3 regions of the Apolloniradiicaulis salifontis genome follow, and region 2 is predicted to be linked to each of the others. Evidence: predicted binding sites of a transcription regulator. Region 2 holds the regulator's gene; each other region holds the start of a gene.
The links. The regulator LexA, encoded in region 2, represses DNA repair genes until DNA is damaged. The targets are predictions, from matches to a motif close to ATGTTCCNCTTGTGTTCC.
Positions count from the first base shown of each region.

Region 1: ACWCOP_RS03680 (VOC family protein) is a predicted target of LexA. The motif match lies at 2,235-2,252, and genes of this name have one in related genera.
Region 3: ACWCOP_RS06770 (ROK family protein) is a predicted target of LexA. The motif match lies at 3,353-3,370, and genes of this name have one in related genera.

Region 1 covers NZ_CM132387.1:766,442-772,712, forward strand. Annotated here, with positions in the region: gene ACWCOP_RS03670 (cytochrome P450) at 1-1,385, shown strand, start outside; RNA gene ssrA (transfer-messenger RNA) at 1,463-1,821, opposite strand; gene ACWCOP_RS03680 (VOC family protein) at 1,845-2,219, opposite strand; gene ACWCOP_RS03685 (thymidylate synthase) at 2,414-3,265, shown strand; gene ACWCOP_RS03690 (dihydrofolate reductase) at 3,262-3,786, shown strand; gene hflK (FtsH protease activity modulator HflK) at 3,908-5,140, shown strand; gene hflC (protease modulator HflC) at 5,144-6,034, shown strand; gene ACWCOP_RS03705 (trypsin-like peptidase domain-containing protein) at 6,202-6,271, shown strand, end outside.
Region 2 covers NZ_CM132387.1:1,796,732-1,803,002, reverse strand. Annotated here, with positions in the region: gene ACWCOP_RS08725 (ComEC/Rec2 family competence protein) at 7-2,112, shown strand; gene lexA (transcriptional repressor LexA) at 2,282-2,965, opposite strand; gene trpC (indole-3-glycerol phosphate synthase TrpC) at 3,054-3,845, opposite strand; gene trpD (anthranilate phosphoribosyltransferase) at 3,845-4,870, opposite strand; gene ACWCOP_RS08705 (anthranilate synthase component II) at 4,903-5,496, opposite strand; gene ACWCOP_RS08700 (divergent polysaccharide deacetylase family protein) at 5,582-6,271, shown strand, end outside.
Region 3 covers NZ_CM132387.1:1,387,896-1,394,166, forward strand. Annotated here, with positions in the region: gene ACWCOP_RS06755 (alpha/beta hydrolase family protein) at 1-448, shown strand, start outside; gene ACWCOP_RS06760 (glutathione S-transferase family protein) at 459-1,148, shown strand; gene ACWCOP_RS06765 (DNA polymerase IV) at 1,145-2,416, opposite strand; gene ACWCOP_RS06770 (ROK family protein) at 2,413-3,327, opposite strand; gene ACWCOP_RS06775 (response regulator) at 3,498-3,863, shown strand; gene ACWCOP_RS06780 (PleD family two-component system response regulator) at 3,880-5,232, shown strand; gene rpmG (50S ribosomal protein L33) at 5,322-5,489, opposite strand; gene ACWCOP_RS06790 (MFS transporter) at 5,574-6,271, opposite strand, start outside.

The DNA.
Region 1 (6,271 bases), 1.0 Mb from region 2:
CAAGCCGCCCGCCCGAGACGCTGTTTGCGCCGGCGGCCGTGCGCCCCATGGCCGACGGCGCCAGCGCGCTGGAGCGGATGAAAGCCTTGCGCGACAACCCGATTTCAGTGCTGCCCGACGCGGTATACAGGAGCGACCACCACATCGCGCCGCTGGGCTCGCGCTCGGTGCATTACCTCGCCGGACCCGACGCGATTCGCGCGGTGATGCAGGATGATTTTCAGGCCTGGCGAAAATCTCCGCTGATCATGCGCATGCTGCGCCCGATCCTGGGAGACGCCATCCTCACCGCCCATGGCGAGAGCTGGCGGCGCCAGCGCATGACTCTGCAACCGGCTTTGTTCAAAAAGCGCATCGCCCGGTTCGCGCCGCTGATGACGGCCGCCGGGCGCGGCGCCGTCGCGCGCCTCTCCGCCGGGCCGCAGCCGGTGGAGGTGCACGGCGTCATGAACGATTCGACCTTCACCATCATCGAGCAGGCCCTGTTCTCCGACACCGAAGGGTTTGACCGCGCGGCGGTGCGCGGGGCGATCGAACGCCTGCTGGAAGAGATCGGACGGCTGCGCTATTCAGATCTTCTGCCGTTTCCAGAATGGGCGCCGCGCAACATGAGCCCCGGCGGCCGGGCGGCTTTGAAGACGTTTCGCACCGCAGCCATGGCGCAGATCCGGCGGCGGCGAAGCGCGCAGAGAGACGGCGTTCGGGAAGATCGCGCCGGGGATCTGCTCTCGCTGCTCATGGATGTTCGCGACGAAGAAACGAAGGCCGGCCTCTCCGATACCGACATCCGCGACACGCTGATGACGTTTGTGGCAGCCGGTCACGAGACCACGGCGATCGCGCTGACCTGGTCGCTCTACTGCCTGGCCCACGACCAAGAGGCGCAAGGGCGGGTGCGCACTGAGGCGGAGCATGTCTTCTCCGGGGTCGAGGATCCCGGCGCCGCTGAGAGCGCGCAGCTTGTCTTCACCCGCCAGGTGATCGAGGAGGCGCTGCGCCTGTTTCCGCCCGCGCCGGCGCTGGGCCGTCGGGCGGTGCGCGATACGAAGATCGGTGAAACGGCGGTGAAGAAAGGCGATATGGCGCTCTTGGCGTTTTACGCCCTGCATCGAAACCCCGCCTATTGGGACCACCCGGACCGCTTTGATCCCGATCGCTTTAGTCCTGAGCGGCGGCCCGTGGACCGGTATCGCTTCATGGCGTTCGGCGGCGGGCCGAGGGCGTGTGTGGGCTCACAATTTGCGATGATGGAGGCCTCGCTCATCCTGGCCCAGATCGTCGCCGCGCTGGACGTGGATCCGGTGGACGAGATCGTCGAGCCGGTGATGCAGGTCACCCTGCGCCCGCGCGGCGGGCTGCGCCTCGCCTTCACGCCGCGCCGGTAAGGCGGGGCCTGGAGCGGGGCCGGTAAGGCGCGGATGATGGCTGCGGGAGCCGGTCATGCACAAGGATGTAAGGGAAAAGTGGGGGCTTCTGTTGCCAGGCGCCCCCGAACCCCGCCTGACCTTGCTAGAGATCAGGACTTAAGTGCGAGAAACCCGCGCTGCTACGCAGCGAGAGCCATCTCTTCAGCATAGTTGTCGTTGGCAACTACTTGAAACGGGCTGGTAACGAAGCCCATTCGGGCGAAAGCTACGTCTTTAGCCATCCGTCGATCCTATTCGGCCCCTCACAATCCGCCCAACGAACGGGGAAAGGTGATGGTGGAGCCGCCGGGATTCGCACCCGGGTCCGGTCTGGTTATTACACGCGCGTTTATCGCCATAGACCGCCGAAGCGGACACCATGAATATAGGCGATGGCGGGCCCCGGCGAAAGGGGCCCGCGCCTCGCCACCGCAGCCCCTATCCGCCGGTCATCACGAAGGCGTTCAGCTTGTTGCCGTCCGGATCGCGGAAATAGGCGGCGTAGAAATTGTCGCTGCGCGGGCCCGGCGGGCCTTCGTCGGTGGCGCCATTGTCCATCGCCGTCTTGTAGATTTCATCCACATGGGCCGCGTCGCGGGCCAGAAGGGCGACCATCACGCCGTTGCCGACGCTGGCGGGTTCGCCGTCAAAGGGTTTCATCACGCCGATCCCGGCGCCCCCGTCCATAGTCCCCCAGGCGACATAGGTCTCGCCTTCCATCATGCGCGGCGTGTCCAGCAGCGCGGCGATCTTGTCATAAAACGCCGCCGCGCGCGGCAGGTCGTTGGTCCCAAGCGTCACATATCCGATCATGGCTCATCCTCCCGGGTGTTCATTTTATGTTCCAGAATTAACGCCATACCTGCACTGCGGCCGCAAGTTAATTCTGGTCGCTTCAAGCCGGATTCCCCTTATCCACCGCCCGGCGCCGTGTTGCGGCGCCGGGCGGGTTTATCGAATCGTCCGGCGCGCTAGTCTTGGGGCTGTTGCTTTTGAGGATGGCCGCCATGGCGCTCGCTGAAACTTCGCCCCACGCCGGCTCCCCCGGCTCCGGCTCGCCCATCGAGCGCGCCTATCTTGATCTGTTGCACGAGATCATGGAGGCCGGCGAGGACCAGAGCGATCGCACGGGCACGGGTACGCGCGGCGTGTTCGGCCGGCAGATCCGCTGCGATCTCAGCGACGGATTTCCGCTGCTGACCACCAAGAAGGTGCATTTCAAGTCCATCGCGGTGGAGCTTCTCTGGTTCATCAAGGGCATGACCAATGTGCGCTGGCTGCAGGAGCGCGGCGTGAAGATCTGGGATGAGTGGGCCGATGAAAACGGCGAGCTCGGCCCGGTCTACGGCAAGCAATGGCGTCGCTGGGAAGGGCCGGGGGGCGAGGAGATCGACCAGCTCGCTTTGCTGATCGAGCAGATCCGCACGCAGCCCGACAGCCGCCGCCATGTGATCAGCGCCTGGAACCCCGCCGACGTGCCCTCCATGGCGCTGCCGCCCTGCCACACGCTGTTCCAGTTCAAGGTGCTGCGCGGCCGGCTGCACCTGCAGCTTTATCAACGCTCCGCCGACATGTTCCTGGGCGTGCCGTTCAATATCGCCAGCTATGCGCTGCTGCTGGCCATGGTGGCGAAAGTCACAGGCTACGAGCCCGGCGAATACGTCCACACCTTCGGCGACGCCCACATCTATTCAAACCATGTGGATCAGGTGCGCGAGCAGCTCTCGCGGGAGCCCCGCGCGCTGCCGCGCCTGACGCTGAGCCCGGACGTCACTGACCTCTTCGCGTTCGAGTATGAGGACATCACACTTCAGGGCTATGACCCCCATCCGGGGATCAAGGCGCCGGTGGCGGTATGACCCGCCCCCGCCTCGCCATCGTGGTCGCCGTCGCGAAAAACGGCGTGATCGGACGGGACGGGGATCTGCCGTGGCGGATTCCCTCTGATCTGAAGCGTTTCAAGGCGGCGACGCTGGGCAAGCCGGTGATCATGGGGCGCAAGACCTGGGAGAGCCTGCCCAGGAAACCCTTGCCTGGCCGGCCCAATATCATCGTCAGCACCTCCCTGGCGGCGGCGCCGGGCGCGCAGGTGGTCTCCAGCGTCGAGGCGGCGCTGGACGCCGGCGCCGCCGCTGCGGCGGAGTCCGGCGCGGGCGAGGTGTGCCTCATCGGCGGCGCAAGGCTCTACGCCGACATGCTGGACAGCGTGGACCGTATTCACTTGACGGAAGTCGATCTGGAGCCGGAGGGCGACGCGGTGTTTCCCGCCCTCGATCCCGAGGTTTGGCGCGAGATCAGCGCCGAGCGCGTGGCCCCGGGCCCGGACGATGATGCAGGCTTCACCGTGCGCCTTCTTGAGCGGATCAAGGCCTCGAGATAGGCGCTTGGGGTGAGACCGCGCGCCGCGCCGCGTCCGGTTTTACTTGAACCGGAGGGCGCAACCCGCCACATACGAGTTCAAGCGCGATCACGCGATATCCATTGCAGGAGCGGGGAGATATATGCCCTGGAACGATAATTCAGGCGGCGGCGGCCCATGGGGCTCCGGCGGCGGCGACAAGAACAACAACAATCCGTGGGGTCAGGGTCCGCGCCGGCCTGGCGGCGGTCAGGGCGGTCCGGGCAATGAACCCGACCTTGAAGAGCTGATCCGGCGCTTCCAGCGCTGGCTCAAGGGGCTCTCCGGCGGCGGCGGCTCCAATGGTTCGGGCGGCTCCGGCGGCGGCGGCGGCAAGGGCTCCGGCGGCGTGATCGGCGGCGTGGTCCTGGTGGCGGCCGTGGCCTGGCTCGTGTGGCCGGGCAATTTCTACTACATCGTCAGCACCGACCAGGCCGGCGTCGTGCTTCGCTTCGGCGAATATTCGCGCACGGCGAGCCCGGGTCCGCACCCCAAACTGCCGTATCCGATTGAGACCGTGCTTCTGCCCGGCGTGACCACCACCAATGAGGTCGAGGTCGGCGCCGTGGACGCGGAAAGCCTGATGATCACGCAGGACGAAAACATCGTCGACGTGGACTTCGTGGTGCAGTGGCGGGTCGATCTGGGCTATCCTGAAGGGGTGCGCGACTTCCTGTTCAATGTCCGCGACCCTGAAGGCACCGTGAAGGCGGTCGCCGAATCGGCGATGCGTGAAGTGGTCGGCACCACAGAGCTGATCCCGATCATCACCACGGGCCGCGCCGAGCTGGCGACCCGCGCCCGCGGCATCATCCAGGACACGCTCAACAGCTATCAGGCCGGTATCCAGATCCTGGAAGTCCAGCTCAGCGAGTCGTCCGCACCGGCCGCCGTGATCGACGATTTCCGCGACGTGGACCGGGCCCGCCAGGACGCCACCCGCTTCCAGCTGGAAGCCCAGCGCGACGCCAACCAGGTCGTGCCGGAAGCCCGCGGTGAAGCGGCGCGCCTGCTGGAGGAAGCCCGCGGCTATCGCGACCAGGTGGTCGCCCAGGCCGAGGGTGAATCCGCTCGCTTCAACTCGATCTATCAGGAATACGCGCTGGCGCCGGAAGTCACGCGCCGCCGCATGTTCCTGGAGACGATGGAACGGGTGCTGGGACGCTCGGAACTCATCATCCTCGATCAGGGCGGCGACGGCTCGGGCGCCGTGCCCTACCTGCCGCTCGATCAGCTCGGCCGCGCCCGCGGCGAACGCTCTGAGGCTCCCGGCTCCGGCCAGGGCGGCGTCGGCGTACGCTCCAACACGGCCCGTCCCAATCAGGGAGGAAACTAGGTCATGCGTATTATCGCAATCGTCATTGCGGTGCTGGTGATCATCGGCGCCATCGTGGCGACCACCGCCACCTACACCGTGAGCGAGCGCCAGCAGGCTCTCGTCCTGCGCTTCGGCACCGTGACCGCCGTGGTCAACGAGCCGGGCGATGAAGATCCGGGCCTGCACTTCAAGGCCCCCTTCATCGACGACGTGATCTACTTTGAAAAGCGCAACATGGAATTCGACATGCGTCCGGCGGAAATCCTCGCCGCCGACCAGGAGCGCCTGGTCGTGGACGCCTTCCTGCGCTTTCGGATCACCAATCCGCTGCGGGTCTATCAAACCGCCCGCGACGAGCGCGGCCTGCGCGAGCGCCTGCGCCCGCTCATGGACGACTCGCTACGCGGCGTGATCGCGTCGATCAACTCCAACGAGGTGATCTCCGGTCAGCGTTCTTCGCTCATGGACCGCATCGAAGCCGCGGTGGCCGCCCAGGTGGCCAACCAGGATCTTGGTGTGGAAGTGATCGATGTGCGCATCCTGCGCGCCGACCTTCCCCAGCAGGTGACCGAGCAGGTCTTCCAGCGCATGGCCTCCGAGCGCCAGCAGGAAGCTCAGCTTGTGCGTTCGGTGGGTGAAGAGCGCGCTCGCGAGATCCGCGCCGGCGCCCAGCGGGAAGCCACGGTGATCCGGGCCAACGCCCAGGCCGAGGCCGATCGTATCCGCGGTGAGGGCGATGCGCGCCGGAACCGGATCTACGCCGAGGCCTATGGCCAGGACGTGGAGTTCTTCCGGTTCTACCGCTCGATGATCGCCTACGAGAACGCCCTGCGCGACGGCACGCCCATCGTGGTGCCGCCCGACAGCGAGTTCTTCGAGTATTTCCGCTCCGAGAGCGGCGGGCCGAACTAGGCTCGACTCACCCCCTCGCACACCGGAACGGCCGGGCTCTCATGAGCCCGGCCGTTTCGTTTGCGCGCTGCGGCGCCGCGAAGCGCATGCATGCCATGGTGAAGCGGGGCGCGGGCGTGTTAGACACTCATTAATCGTTTGTACCGACTGACCCACCGGAGCCGCCGATGCGCCTGTTCGCCGCCCTTTGCGCCGTCGCCCTTCTGGCCGGCGCCGCGCCGATCTTCACGGCGGGCG
Region 2 (6,271 bases):
GGACGTGTGGATGCAGTCTATCTTCCCTCTTCGCGCGAACCGGCGCGCTGGCGTATGCTGCTTGATGCGGTGCTCGGTGCACGGCTTCGGGTGGGCGCGCCCGATCCTGCACGCCTGATTCTGTGGGCCCCTCTGGCGTTAGGGGTCGGCGCCGCGGCCTATTTCTCCCTCACCGCCGAACCCCCCGCCTGGACGGGTTCGGCCAGCGTGATGCTCGCCGCGGTGTTCGCGGCGCTGGCGGTTCTCTTACGAGGCGAGGCGGTGCGTCTCAGCGCCTGCGTCCTGGCGGCCGCGCTCGTGCTGGGCTTCGGCCTGGCGCAGGGGCGAACCGCGAGCCTGGCGCCGCCGCCGCTGGAGGTGAGCCAGCGCGCAGTGGGGGTGACCGGATGGATCGAGGCGGTGGAGCGCGGCGGGTCGCGCCCGCGCCTGCTTATTCGCGTGGCCGAGCTTGAGGGCGCCGGTGAACCGCCCCACCGTATCCGGATTCGCGCTCGCCTGGCCGCATTCACGCCGGGCGACGCGGTGCGCCTGCGCGCGGTGCTGACCCGCCCCACCGGCCCGTCCGCGCCCGGCGGATACGATCCGGCGCGCGCGGCCTGGTATGACGGCGTCGCGCTCACCGGCTTCGCCATCGCCGATCTTGAGCCGGCGGCGCTGGATCAGGCGCGCCTGCAGCGCGGCTTTGCGAAGATGCGCTGGAATTTGGCCGAGCGGATCCGGGCCAAAGCCGGAGAGCGCACCGGCGGGGTGGCCGCGGCCCTGCTCACCGGCGACCGTTCAGGCGTCAGCGAGGCCGACGCCGAAGCGCTTCGGATATCCGGGCTTGGCCATATCCTTGCGATTTCCGGGCTGCACATGGCGCTGTTCGCCGGCGGGGTGTACGTGGCGCTGCGCTATCTGTTCGCGTCCATCGAGCCCTATGCCCGCGCCCGCGATCCGCGCAAGCCGGCGGCGATCCTCGCGCTTCTGGCGGCGCTCGGCTATCTCATCCTCTCCGGGGGCGCGGTCTCCACCCAGCGCGCCTTCGTCATGGCGGCGGTGGTTCTCACCGGCGTGCTTCTGGACCGGCGGGCCTTCTCGCTTCGCTCGCTGGCCATCGCGGCGCTTGTGGTGATCGTGATCGCGCCGGAAAGCGTCACCGAGGCGGGGTTCCAGATGAGTTTCTCGGCCGTGGCCGCGCTCATCGCGGTGTACGAGATCTGGACGCGGGTGAAGCCGGAGCGGCTTGGCCGCGCCAAAGTTCTGGAGCGCATGAGCGATTCCCTCGCCGGGCTCGCCACCACCAGCGTGGTGGCCGGCGCCGCGACCGGCGCGTTCGCCGCGTTTCATTTCCAGCGAATGGCCGCCTACGGCCTTGTGGCCAATCTGGCGGCCATGCCGGTTTTCACCTTCTGGGTGATGCCCGCCGGCGTCGTCGCCCTGGCGCTGGCGCCGGTGGGTCTCGACGGGCCGGCGCTGGCGGTCATGGACGCGGGCTTGCGCATTGTTCTTGCCATCGCCCACTGGACGGCGGAGCTGGACGGCGCCGCCATGGCGACGCAGGCCGCGCCTGGCCTTGTCATCGCGCTTTATTCGGCCGGGTTCGCCCTGGCGACGCTGGGCCTGGGGCTGGTGCGCCTTACCGGCGTCATCGCCGCGCTCGCAGCCCTTGGGCTCTGGCTCACCCAGACCCCGCCCTCCATGATGATCAGCGACGGCGGGGTGGTGGTGGCCCGCTTTGACGACAGCGGCGCGTGGCAGGCCAGCAGCCTCAGGGCCTCGCGTTTTGACACCCGCGTCTTTCTTCAGCGCGCCGGGGCCGGGGGCTCGCGCGCCGAACGCGCGCCGCTGCGCTGCGACCCGCTTGGCTGCGTGGGCGAGACAGTGGACGGCCTGCGCCTGGCGGTGACGTCAAACCCGGAAAGCCTGCCGGAGGATTGTGCGCGCGCCGACCTGATCGTGTTCGACGGGCGGGCGCCGGCCTGGCGCAAGCGGCGGTGCGCGGCGGTGCTGCTGGACGATCCCGCGCGTGAGGCGCTGGGCGGGGCGGAATTCTGGATCAAGGACGGCCGGGTGATCCGCCTGCGCGGGGCGCAAGACCGCCGCCGCGACCGGATCTGGAGCACGCCCTAGCGCGGCAAAACATACTCAGAGCCGCCAGAAACATAACGCCCCGCCGGCGTGAAGCGGGCGAGGCGTTTCAGGGATCGGTCTCAAAAAGAGGCGCCTCACGATGAGGCGACGTGCATGCTGCGGGGCCGATGCAGGGTGTCGCCGGCGCCGATAGAGCTGCGGGAGCGGCCTAGTGGTACTGACGGATCAGACCCACGAGCCGGCCTTGAACCTTCACCTCGCCGGGGCCGAAAATGCGCGTCTCATAGGCGGGGTTGGCCGCCTCGAGCGCGATGGACCCGCCCTTTTTGCGAAGGGTCTTCAACGTGGCTTCCTCGTCGCGCACCAGGGCGACGACGATCTGGCCGTTATCAGCCGTGTCGGTGCGTTTGATCACCACCACGTCGCCGTCAAGAATCCCGGCGTCGATCATGGAGTCGCCGTGGACTTCCAGGGCGAAGTGCTCGCCGCCGGAGATCATGGCGTGGGGCACCATGAGGCGGTCGGTTTCATGCTGGATCGCAGAGATCGGCACGCCCGCCGCGATGCGGCCCAGCACCGGCACTTCAACACCGGCTTCAGACGACGCGGAGCCGCGCCGTTCCCCGAAGGCCGGCTCGATGACGTTGTCCGCGCTGACGCCGGAGCGCGGCGCAGAGTTTTCGGGGAGTTTGAGCACTTCCAGCGCCCGCGCCCGGTGGGCGAGGCGGCGGATGAAGCCGCGCTCCTCCAGCGCGCTCACCAGACGGTGAACGCCGGACTTGGACGCCAGCTGGAGCGCGTCCTTCATCTCGTCGAAAGAGGGCGAAACGCCGTCCTCTGACAGACGCTTGTGGATGAAGAGCAAAAGCTCGTGCTGTTTTTTGGTCAGCATGACGACCCTCAGGAACAAAACCGGAAAACGTTGCCGATGTTCTATGCCTGTTCCAGGTTAAGGTCAAGTAAAGGCCCGCGCTGCGGCGTCAAAACCCCATGAGCCCCCGTGTCGCCGCCGTCACATCGTCCTGCCTCATAAGGCTTTCGCCCACCAGAAGCGCGCGTGCGCCGGCGGCCTGCAGCCGCGTGGCGTCGGCGCGCTGGAAAATGCCGGACTCGGCGACCAGAAACCGGTCAGGACCGGCCATGGGACGCAGCGATTCGAAGGTTGAGAGCGAGGTTTCGAACGTGCGCAGATTGCGGTTGTTCACCCCGATCAGGGGCGAGGGCAGGGAGAGCGCGCGGGTCATCTCGGCGGCGTCATGGATCTCGACCAGAGCGTCCATGCCCCATTTGAACGCCTCCTCGATGAGGCTGGCGGCGACCGCGTCATCCACGGCGGCGAGAATCACCAGAATGCAGTCGGCGCCCAGCGCGCGCGATTCGGCGACCTGCCAGGGCTCGTAGAGGAAATCCTTGCGCAGGACGGGAAGGGCGACGGCTTCGCGCGCCGCCACCAGAAATTCATCCGCGCCCTGAAAGCTCGGCGTGTCGGTGAGCACCGAAAGGCATGCCGCGCCGCCGTCTTCATAGGCTTTCGCCAGCGCGGGCGGATCGAAGTCTGCGCGAATCAGGCCCTTGGACGGGCTTGCCTTCTTGACCTCGGCGATGAGGGCGAGGCCGTCTGAAGCCGAATGGGCTTTCAGAGCGTCCAGAAATCCGCGCGGCGCCGGCGCGGCGGCGGCGGCGTCTGCCACCGCCTCATAGGGGCGGGCCGCCTTGCGCTGCGCTATGTCGGCGCGCTTATAGGCTTCGATCTTGGCGAGCACGTCGGCCATCAGGCCTCTCCGGATTTGTCGGCGTGGCTGGCGGCCACCAGGGCGTGAAGCGCGGCCGCGGCGTGGCCGTCATCAATGGCGGTGGCGGCCCGGCGCGCGCCGTCGGTGAAGTCTTCTGCAAGACCGGCGAGTTTCAGCGCCGCGCCGGCGTTGAACAGCACGATGTCGCGATAGGGCCCGGTGACGCCCGCCAGAAGGCCGCGAATCGCCGCCGCGTTCTCCTCCGGCTCGCCGCCCTGAAGATCCTCCAGCGCGGCGGTTTCCAGACCCGCATCGCCAGGATTTAGCTCATAGGTCTCGATGGAGCCGTCGGGTTTAAGCTCCGCCACATGGGTGGCGCCGGTGGTGGTGATTTCATCAAGCCCGTCAGAGCCGTGCACGATCATAGCGGCTTCCGCGCCCAGCTCACGCAGCGCCTCGGCCATGGGCGTCAGCCAGCGCCGGTCGAACACGCCCAGAAGCTGACGCCGGGCGCCGGCGGGATTGGAGAGCGGACCCAGCAGATTGAAGATCGTGCGCACGCCCAGTGTCCGCCGCGCCGGGCCCACATGGCGCACCGCGCCGTGATGGGCCTGGGCGAACAGGAAGGCGACGCGCGCCTCGGCCAGCGCCTGCTCGATCTGGGCGGGGCTGGCGAACAGGTTGACGCCGAGGCTTTCCAGCACTTCAGCCGAGCCTGATTTCGAACTCGCCGCCTTGTTGCCGTGCTTGGCCACCACCGCGCCGGCGCCGGCGGCCACCAGGGCCGCGGCGGTGGAGATATTCCAGGTGCCGCGCGCGTCGCCGCCGGTGCCGCACGTGTCGATGGCGCCGTCAGGGGCGGTGATCTTCGTCATGCGCGCGCGCATGGACTGGGCGCCCACGCGCAGCGCTTGCGGACTCTCACCCAGCGCCGACAGGGCCAGCAGGAAGCCGCCGATCTCCACCGGGTCGGCTTCACCCTCCATGAGCGCGTCGAAGGCGTCGCGCAGGGCCGCCTCGTCGGGCTCGCGCCCGGATCCGAGCGCGGCGATCGCTCCCGTCATGCCCCCCGTCATGCCCCCCGTCATGCCTGCCATCAGGCCGGCTCCGCGCGGGCGGGTTTCAGACCGGCGAGCGTCATGAAATTGGCCAGCAGAGCGTGGCCATGGTGCGAGGCGATGCTCTCGGGGTGAAACTGCACGCCGTGGATCGGCCGGGTCTTGTGCGCCAGCCCCATGATCTCGCCGTCGGCGGTCCGGGCCGTCACGTCAAGCTCGGTCCCGCCGGGCAGATCCACCGCCAGCGAGTGATACCGCGTGGCGGTGAAGGGCGAGGGAAGGCCTTCGAACACGCCTGTTCCGTCATGGGTCACCGGGCTGGTCTTGCCGTGCATGATCTGTTTGGCCTGCACCACCTCGCCGCCGAACACCTGGCCGATGGCCTGATGCCCCAGGCAGACGCCGAAGATCGGCAGGGTGGACGGCGCGGTGCGGATCAGCTCCAGGCAGATGCCCGCGCGGTCGGGATCGCACGGGCCGGGGCTCAGCACCACGCCGGCGGGGTTCAGCTCCAGCGCCTCCTGGGCTGACAGGGCGTCATTGCGCACCACATGGGTCCTGGCGCCCAGCTCCTGGAAGTAATGCACCAGGTTGAAGGTGAAGCTGTCGTAATTGTCGACGATGAGAAGCATGACGGGCCCGCCGCGTTTTTGATCGCTCGGACCTTAGATAAGCCGATCCGCGCCGCCAACCGCGACTCACTGTAACAAGTGCCTTATGGCGCGGTTTTCCTTTCCCTTTGTCCAGCTCGCAGCCGGGATTGGCGCCGTGGCGATGGTGCTGACCGGCCAATGGCTCGGCGCGCAGGAGACGGCGGCGGGTCCCGCATCACCGTCAATCGAGCCCCCCGCCTTTGAGCCCCCCGCCTTTGCGCCTCAGGCCATTACAGAGTCTCGCGCCGTTCCGCCGCGCCCGCAGGAACGGCGCCTGTACGAACCGCGTGTTCAACGCCAGGCGGACACCGCCCCGCGCGATGCGTTTGAGGCGTCGGCTCCTGCGCCGCCGGCATTTGGGCGTCAGCGGCTCGCCGTCATCATCGACGATATCGGCCATGACATGGAGGCGGCGCGCGCGCTCCTGGCGCTGGACGCGCCGGTGACGCTGTCCGTCCTGCCCTATGCCGAATTTGCGCCGCAGACGACCGCGCTGGCCCGAGGGGCGGGGCGGGAGGTGTTTCTGCATCTGCCCATGGAGCCGGTGGGGCTCGACGATCCCGGCCCCGGCGCCGTCACCACGGCTTTGAGCCCCGCCGAGATCGCCCGCCGGGTCGAGACGGCTCTGGCCCGCACGCCGGGCGTCGCCGGTCTCAACAATCACATGGGCAGCCGGGCGAGCGCCCATGCGCCGACCATGGCGGCGGTGTTCGCCGCGCTGGAGGGGCGGGGTCTGATCTTCGTGGATTCCCTT
Region 3 (6,271 bases), 410 kb from region 2:
GCCGCTGAAATACGCCGCCTGGATGTTCTGGCGCCTCGTCGGTCCCGCCCAGATCGCCATGCGCGGCCATATCCCGCGCGGCGCGCTGTGGAAGGGCGAGCCGCTTCCCGCGGGCGTCTGGAAGGACTGGCGTGATTTCGGCGTCAATCCAGCCTGCTTCCGCGATCGCTTCGCCGAGCGGGGCCTCGACGGGCGCTATGCCCGCTTCACCGCGCCGATCAAGGCCTGGACCGCCGATGACGATCCCATCGCCACGTGCGACGCGGTGCGCTGGCTCCTGGAGCGCTATGAAAACGCGCCCAGCGAGATGAAGGTCGTGCGCCACGATGATCTCGGCCGCGGGCGCCTGGGCCATGACGGGCTGTTCCGGCGCAAGACCGCCGACGTGTTCTGGCCCCAGGTCTTCCGCTGGCTCGCCCTGGAAGATCGCCAGGCGGCGGCCGAGTAGAGCGCAATAAATGTACACTCTGCATATCGCCAACAAGAACTACTCCTCGTGGTCGCTGCGCCCCTGGATCATGATGCGCATGGCCGGCGTCGCGTTTGAGGAGACGCTGCATCCCTTCAATCCCGACGGGCCGAGCCGCCCCGACTTCCTGAAGTTTTCCCCCAGCGGTCAGGTCCCGGTCCTGTACGACGGGACCCTGAAGGTCTGGGATTCGCTCTCGATCCTGGAATACCTCGCCGAGCGCCATGACAGGTTCTGGCCGGTGGACAGCGGGGCGCGCGCCTGGGCGCGCTCGGCCTCGGCGGAGATGCATTCGGGCTTCTCGGCCCTTCGCAGCCAATGCGCCATGAGCGTCGGGGTAAAGGTGCGCCTGGCGCGCATCGACGCCGCGCTGCAGGCGGATCTGGACCGGCTTACTGAGCTTTGGGAGCAGGGTCTGGACCGGTTCGGCGGCCCGTTCCTGGCCGGCCTGGACTTCACGATTGTGGACGCCATGTTCGCGCCGGTGGCGTTTCGCATCCGCTCCTACGAGCTTCCTGTCGGTGAGCGCGCACAGGCCTACGCCGCACGTCTGCTCGCGCTTCCGGCCATGGCGGACTGGGAGGCGGCGGCCCTGGCGGAGCATTTTCGCGAACCCCGTCACGACGCCGAGATCGCCGCCGTGGGTGAAGTGCTGGAAGACCGCCGCGTCGCGCCTTAGCGTTTTTTCTCGCCGGGCTTGAGCAGGCGGCCCTTCACCACTGCGGTGTCGCCGAATTTCGCGCGCGCGGCGTCCACCGCCCGTTCCGCCCGGGCGCGCTTCATGGCGCCGGCGTCCAGGAGATCGCCGGCGTCACCGAGCGCCGGCTCCAGTACCGAATACCCTGCGCCGATAAGCCGGTAGCTCACCCCCTCCGGTTCCCGGTCCAGGAGCTCGGCGGCGTTGCGGAACAATGTGTCGGCCAGCTGGGCCGGCTGGGCCAGCGTGCGGCGCCGCGTCAGCGTCTTGAACGCGCCGGTCTTGATCTTCAGCGTCGCCACCCGGCCCGCGACGCCGTCGGCTTTCATCCGGTCGGCGACTTTGACGCACAGCGGCCAGAGCTCGTCCTTCAGCGCGGTCTTGTCGGTGATGTCGTCATTGAACGTGGTCTCCGCCGACACCGATTTGCGCTCGCGCTCTGGATTGACCGCGCGATTATCGATCCCGCGGGCGATCCGCGCGAGGCGCAGGCCGCTTTCGCCATAGCGCCGGGCCAGCTCGGCCTCAGGGCGTTTAAGCACGTCACGCAAGGTGGAGAGGCCGTCGGCGTGGAGCTTCCTGGCGAACACCGGACCGACGCCGAACACCGCCGACACCTTCATTTGGGCGAGAAATTCCGGCGCCTCGGCGCGCCCGATCACGGCGAACCCGTTGGGCTTGTCCAGCTCCGAGGCGGTCTTGGCGAGGAATTTGTTGAAGCTCAACCCCACCGAGACGGTGACGCCGACCTCCTGATAGATCCGCTTTTGAAGGCGCAGCAGCGTCAGGGCCGGAGAGGCGGCGTGGAGACGCTCGGTGCCGGAGAGATCCAGGAAGGCCTCGTCGATGCTGAGAGGCTCCACAAGAGGCGTCACGTCCTCCATCATCGCCCTTATGCGTCGGCCTTCGGCCGAGTAGAGCGCCATGCGGGGGCGCACCACCACCGCATCGGGACAGGCCTTGAGCGCCTTGAACATGGGCATGGCAGAGCGCACGCCGTGAAGCCGCGCCACATAGCAGGCCGTGGAGACGACCCCGCGGCGCCCTCCACCAATGATCACCGGCTGGTCCTCCAGGCTGGGATCGTCGCGCTTTTCAATGGCGGCGAAGAAGGCGTCGCAATCGATATGGGCGATGGCCAGCGCGTCCAGCTCGCCATGGCGCAGAACCCGGCGCGAGCCGCAGGCCGGGCACACGGGCGCCTGCGCCGACACGGGAGTCAGACAGGTGCGGCAATATCCGCCGGTCACCTCTGTGCTCGCGGGTGCGGATCAAGCCATGCGGCGCCGCGCACGCCCGAACTGTCGCCATGGACGTTTCGTCGTACGCGGGTGCGCGGCTCGTCGGTGAAGAGGAAAGGCGCCATGGCCGCTTCAAGATCCGGCGCGAGGTTCTTCAGGTTTGATACGCCCCCGCCCAGCACGACGAGTTGTGGGTCGAGGATATTGATAACGCTGGCGAGACTGCGCGCCAGGCGGTCGAGGTGATAGGCGAGCGTTTCGCGCGCCATCAGATCGCCGCCGGCCGCGGCCCCGGCGATCTCCTCCACGGTTCTGCGTTCGCCGGTGCGCCGTTCATGATCAGCGCTCAGGGCCGGGCCGGAGCACCAGGCCTCGACGCAGCCATGGAGCCCGCACTTGCACGCCGGTCCGGGCGTCTCTGACGCCGTGGGACGTGCGAGAGGGATATGGCCCCATTCGCCTGCATTGCCGTCATGGCCGGTCACAAGGCGCCCGTCGATCACCACCCCGCCGCCGACGCCGGTTCCGACAATCACGCCAAAGACGCTGGCCGCTTCGGCGCCGGCGCCGTCGACAGCTTCCGACAGCGCAAAGCAGTTGGCGTCGTTGGCGCAGGCCACCGGGCGGGCAAGGGCGTCGCAGAGGTCCTTGTCCAGGGGGCGGCCATTGAGTTCGGTGGAGTTGGCGTTGCGCATGAGGCCCGTTCGCGGGTTAAGCGAGCCGGGATGGCCGACGCCTGCATGAGGGGCGGAGATCCCTGTTTCGGCCTCCACCGCTTCGACGAGGGCGCGCACCGCCCTGATCTTCGCGTCATAGCCGGGCGGGCTCGGCGCGCGCTTTCGCGCCACCCATTCGCCGCGCGGGCCCAGCATGGCCGCCTCGATTTTCGTCCCGCCCAGATCCACGCCGATTCGGTGCATTGCGCCGCGCCCATCCATCCTTACTCTGTTCATATCCTGTTCCGCAGGGCCGGGAAAAGGGAGCGACTCATCCTTGATTAACAAAAATAGGGTTTACTGCGTCGTGGATGGTAAAGGCTCACGCCAAAAGGCGGGGCCATGGGGAAGGCGCGGTAGGTATGCTGCAGGTCATGTCTAAAAAAGTTCTGATCGTTGAAGACAACGAGCTGAACATGAAGCTGTTTCGTGATTTGCTCGAAGCGCACGGGTTTGAAACCGTGCAGACCAAGGAGGGCCTGAAAGCCCTCGACATGGCGCGTGAGCACAAGCCCGATCTCATCCTTATGGATATCCAGCTGCCGGAGGTTTCGGGGCTGGACGTGACCAAGTGGCTCAAGAACGACGAAGCCCTGGCCTCCATTCCGGTGGTCGCCGTCACCGCTTTCGCCATGAAAGGCGATGAGGAGCGGATCCGGCAGGGCGGATGCGAGGGATATCTGTCCAAGCCGATTACGGTGTCCACTTTTATAGAAACGGTCAGAAAATTTCTCGGCTGACCGCGGTGGGGCCCGCATGAGCGCACGTATCCTCGTTGTCGATGACATAGAGACAAACCGGCGCCTGCTCGAGGCGCGCCTCTCCGCAGAATATTTTCAGGTGCTGCAGGCCGTCGACGGCGAAAGCTGTCTTGAAACGGCCGCGAAAGAACTTCCCGATCTCATTCTGCTCGACGTCATGATGCCGGGCATGGACGGGTTTGAAACCTGCCGCCGGCTGAAAGCGAATCCGGCCCTGCGCCATATTCCGGTGGTCATGGTCACCGCGCTCGATCAACGCCAGGACCGCATCAAGGGCCTTGATTCAGGGGCGGACGACTTTCTCACAAAGCCTGTGGACGATGTGGCGCTGTTTGCGCGCGTGCGCTCGCTTTTGCGGCTGAAGGCCGTGATGGACGAGCTGCGCCTGCGCGAGCGCGGCGACGAAAACACCGTCGAAGAGGGCGCCTCGATCAAAGCCGGCAAGATCGTCGTCGCCGGCGCGGATCAGGACGGCGCCGGGCGGCTGGCCGGCAAGCTGTCTGCTCCGTTCAGAACAGCCGCCCACCACGAGCCGCTGGAAGCGCTGCGGGCGGCCGCCCACGCCGATCTGGTGATCGTCGATCTCTCCAGTCCGCGCTTTGACGGGCTGCGCCTGTGCGCGCGGGTCCGCTCGGATGCGGCGACGCGTCAGCTGCCCATCCTGGCGGTGGTCAACAGCGAAGACCGCTCCACCATGGTGCGCGCGCTGGATCTGGGTGTGAACGACGTGATCTTCCGCCCCATCGACGGCGGCGAGCTCAATGCGCGCGCCCGCACCCTGATCAAGCGCAAATCCTACGCCGACGCCCTGCGCGACCGGCTGGAGGAAAGCCTGGAGATGGCGGTCACCGATCCGCTCACAGGGCTTTATAACCGCCGCTATGTCCTGTCCCGCCTGCGCCAGGGGCTGGATGCGCTGGAGCGCTCCGGTGAACCTGTGTCCGTGGCGCTGATCGATATCGATCACTTCAAGCGCATCAATGACGGATGGGGCCACCAGGCCGGCGACCGGGTGCTCAAGGGCTTCTCCGAGCGTCTGGGACGCGAGCTGCGCGCCATCGACATCGCCGGGCGCTATGGCGGCGAGGAGTTCGTGATCATCTTCGCCGGCGCCGGCGCAGCTTCCGCCATGGAGGCCGCCGAGCGCGCCCGCGCGGCCATGGCGCGCGAGCCGTTCCTCATGGCCTCCAGCGGCGAGAGCATGGCCGTCACCCTGTCGGCGGGCGTGGCCGAGGCGGCGCCGGGCGATGATGTGGAGGACGTGCTGGAGCGCGCCGACGCGGCGCTCTACGAGGCCAAGGCCTCCGGGCGCAACCAGGTGATCGGCTGGCGCAGGAAGGCCGCCTGAAGCTGCGCGCCGAGCAAAGGGCGGAAACGAAAAAAGCCGCCCGGTGAGGGCGGCTTTCTTGCAGCAGGCGATCAGATGAAGCGCGAGGCTTACTTGATCTTGCCTTCTTTGAACTCGACGTGCTTGCGCGCGACGGGGTCGTATTTTTTCATGACGAGTTTCTCGGTCATAGTGCGGGCGTTCTTCTTGGTCACGTAGAAAAAGCCCGTGCCCGCCGTCGAGTTCAGGCGGATCTTGATGGTTGTCGGTTTCGCCATGGTCTCGCACCCGGTAAAAATTGAGCGCGCCGGTATCGAACCCGGCGCTGCAGGCCGCGGAACATACCCGCGCGCCACGCCATGTCAATGCTTGGCGATGTCCTTTTCACGCCACGCGATCACAAGGTACAGCGCGGCGAACACGGCGAAGGCGATCATCAGCCCGTAAGGGTCGAACCCGTCCATGGCCGCGCCCGCAATCGGCGGCCCGATGAGCGAGCCGACGCCGTAGGCGAAGATGAAGGCGGCGTTGGCGGTGGCGAGCTCACCGATCCGGACCCGCTCGCCCATGAGCGCCAGGCCCACCGTGTAGAAGGCGCTGGCGAGCCCCACATAGGCGAAGACCAGCGGGAACACCGCCCAAGCGCGTGCGCCGGCGACTGCAATGGCCAGCGCCAGCACCACCGCCGCCGCCGCGATCAGGCGCAGCGTGGTGAGGCGGCCCGCCGCGTCGGCGAACTTCCCCATGGGAATCTGCATGGCGATGGCGCCGAACGCGCCCGTCGCCACCAGCAGGCCCACCATCATTTCGCTAAAGCCCAAGCGCTCGGCGTAAACAGGCACCAGCGAAAATACACCGGTCTCCAGCGCTCCGAAGACAAGGCCGGCGAGAATCGCCGCCGGCGCCAGGCGGGCGGCGCGCACCATGGCGCGCGGTCCGGAGTCCTCGGCGCTCGGCGGTTCCAGGCCCGGGCCCTTGAGAACGAGGATGGGGATCGCGCCGACGAAGAAGATCGCCGCGCCCGCAAGCCAGGGTGCGAAGCCCTCGCTGCCCAGCACCG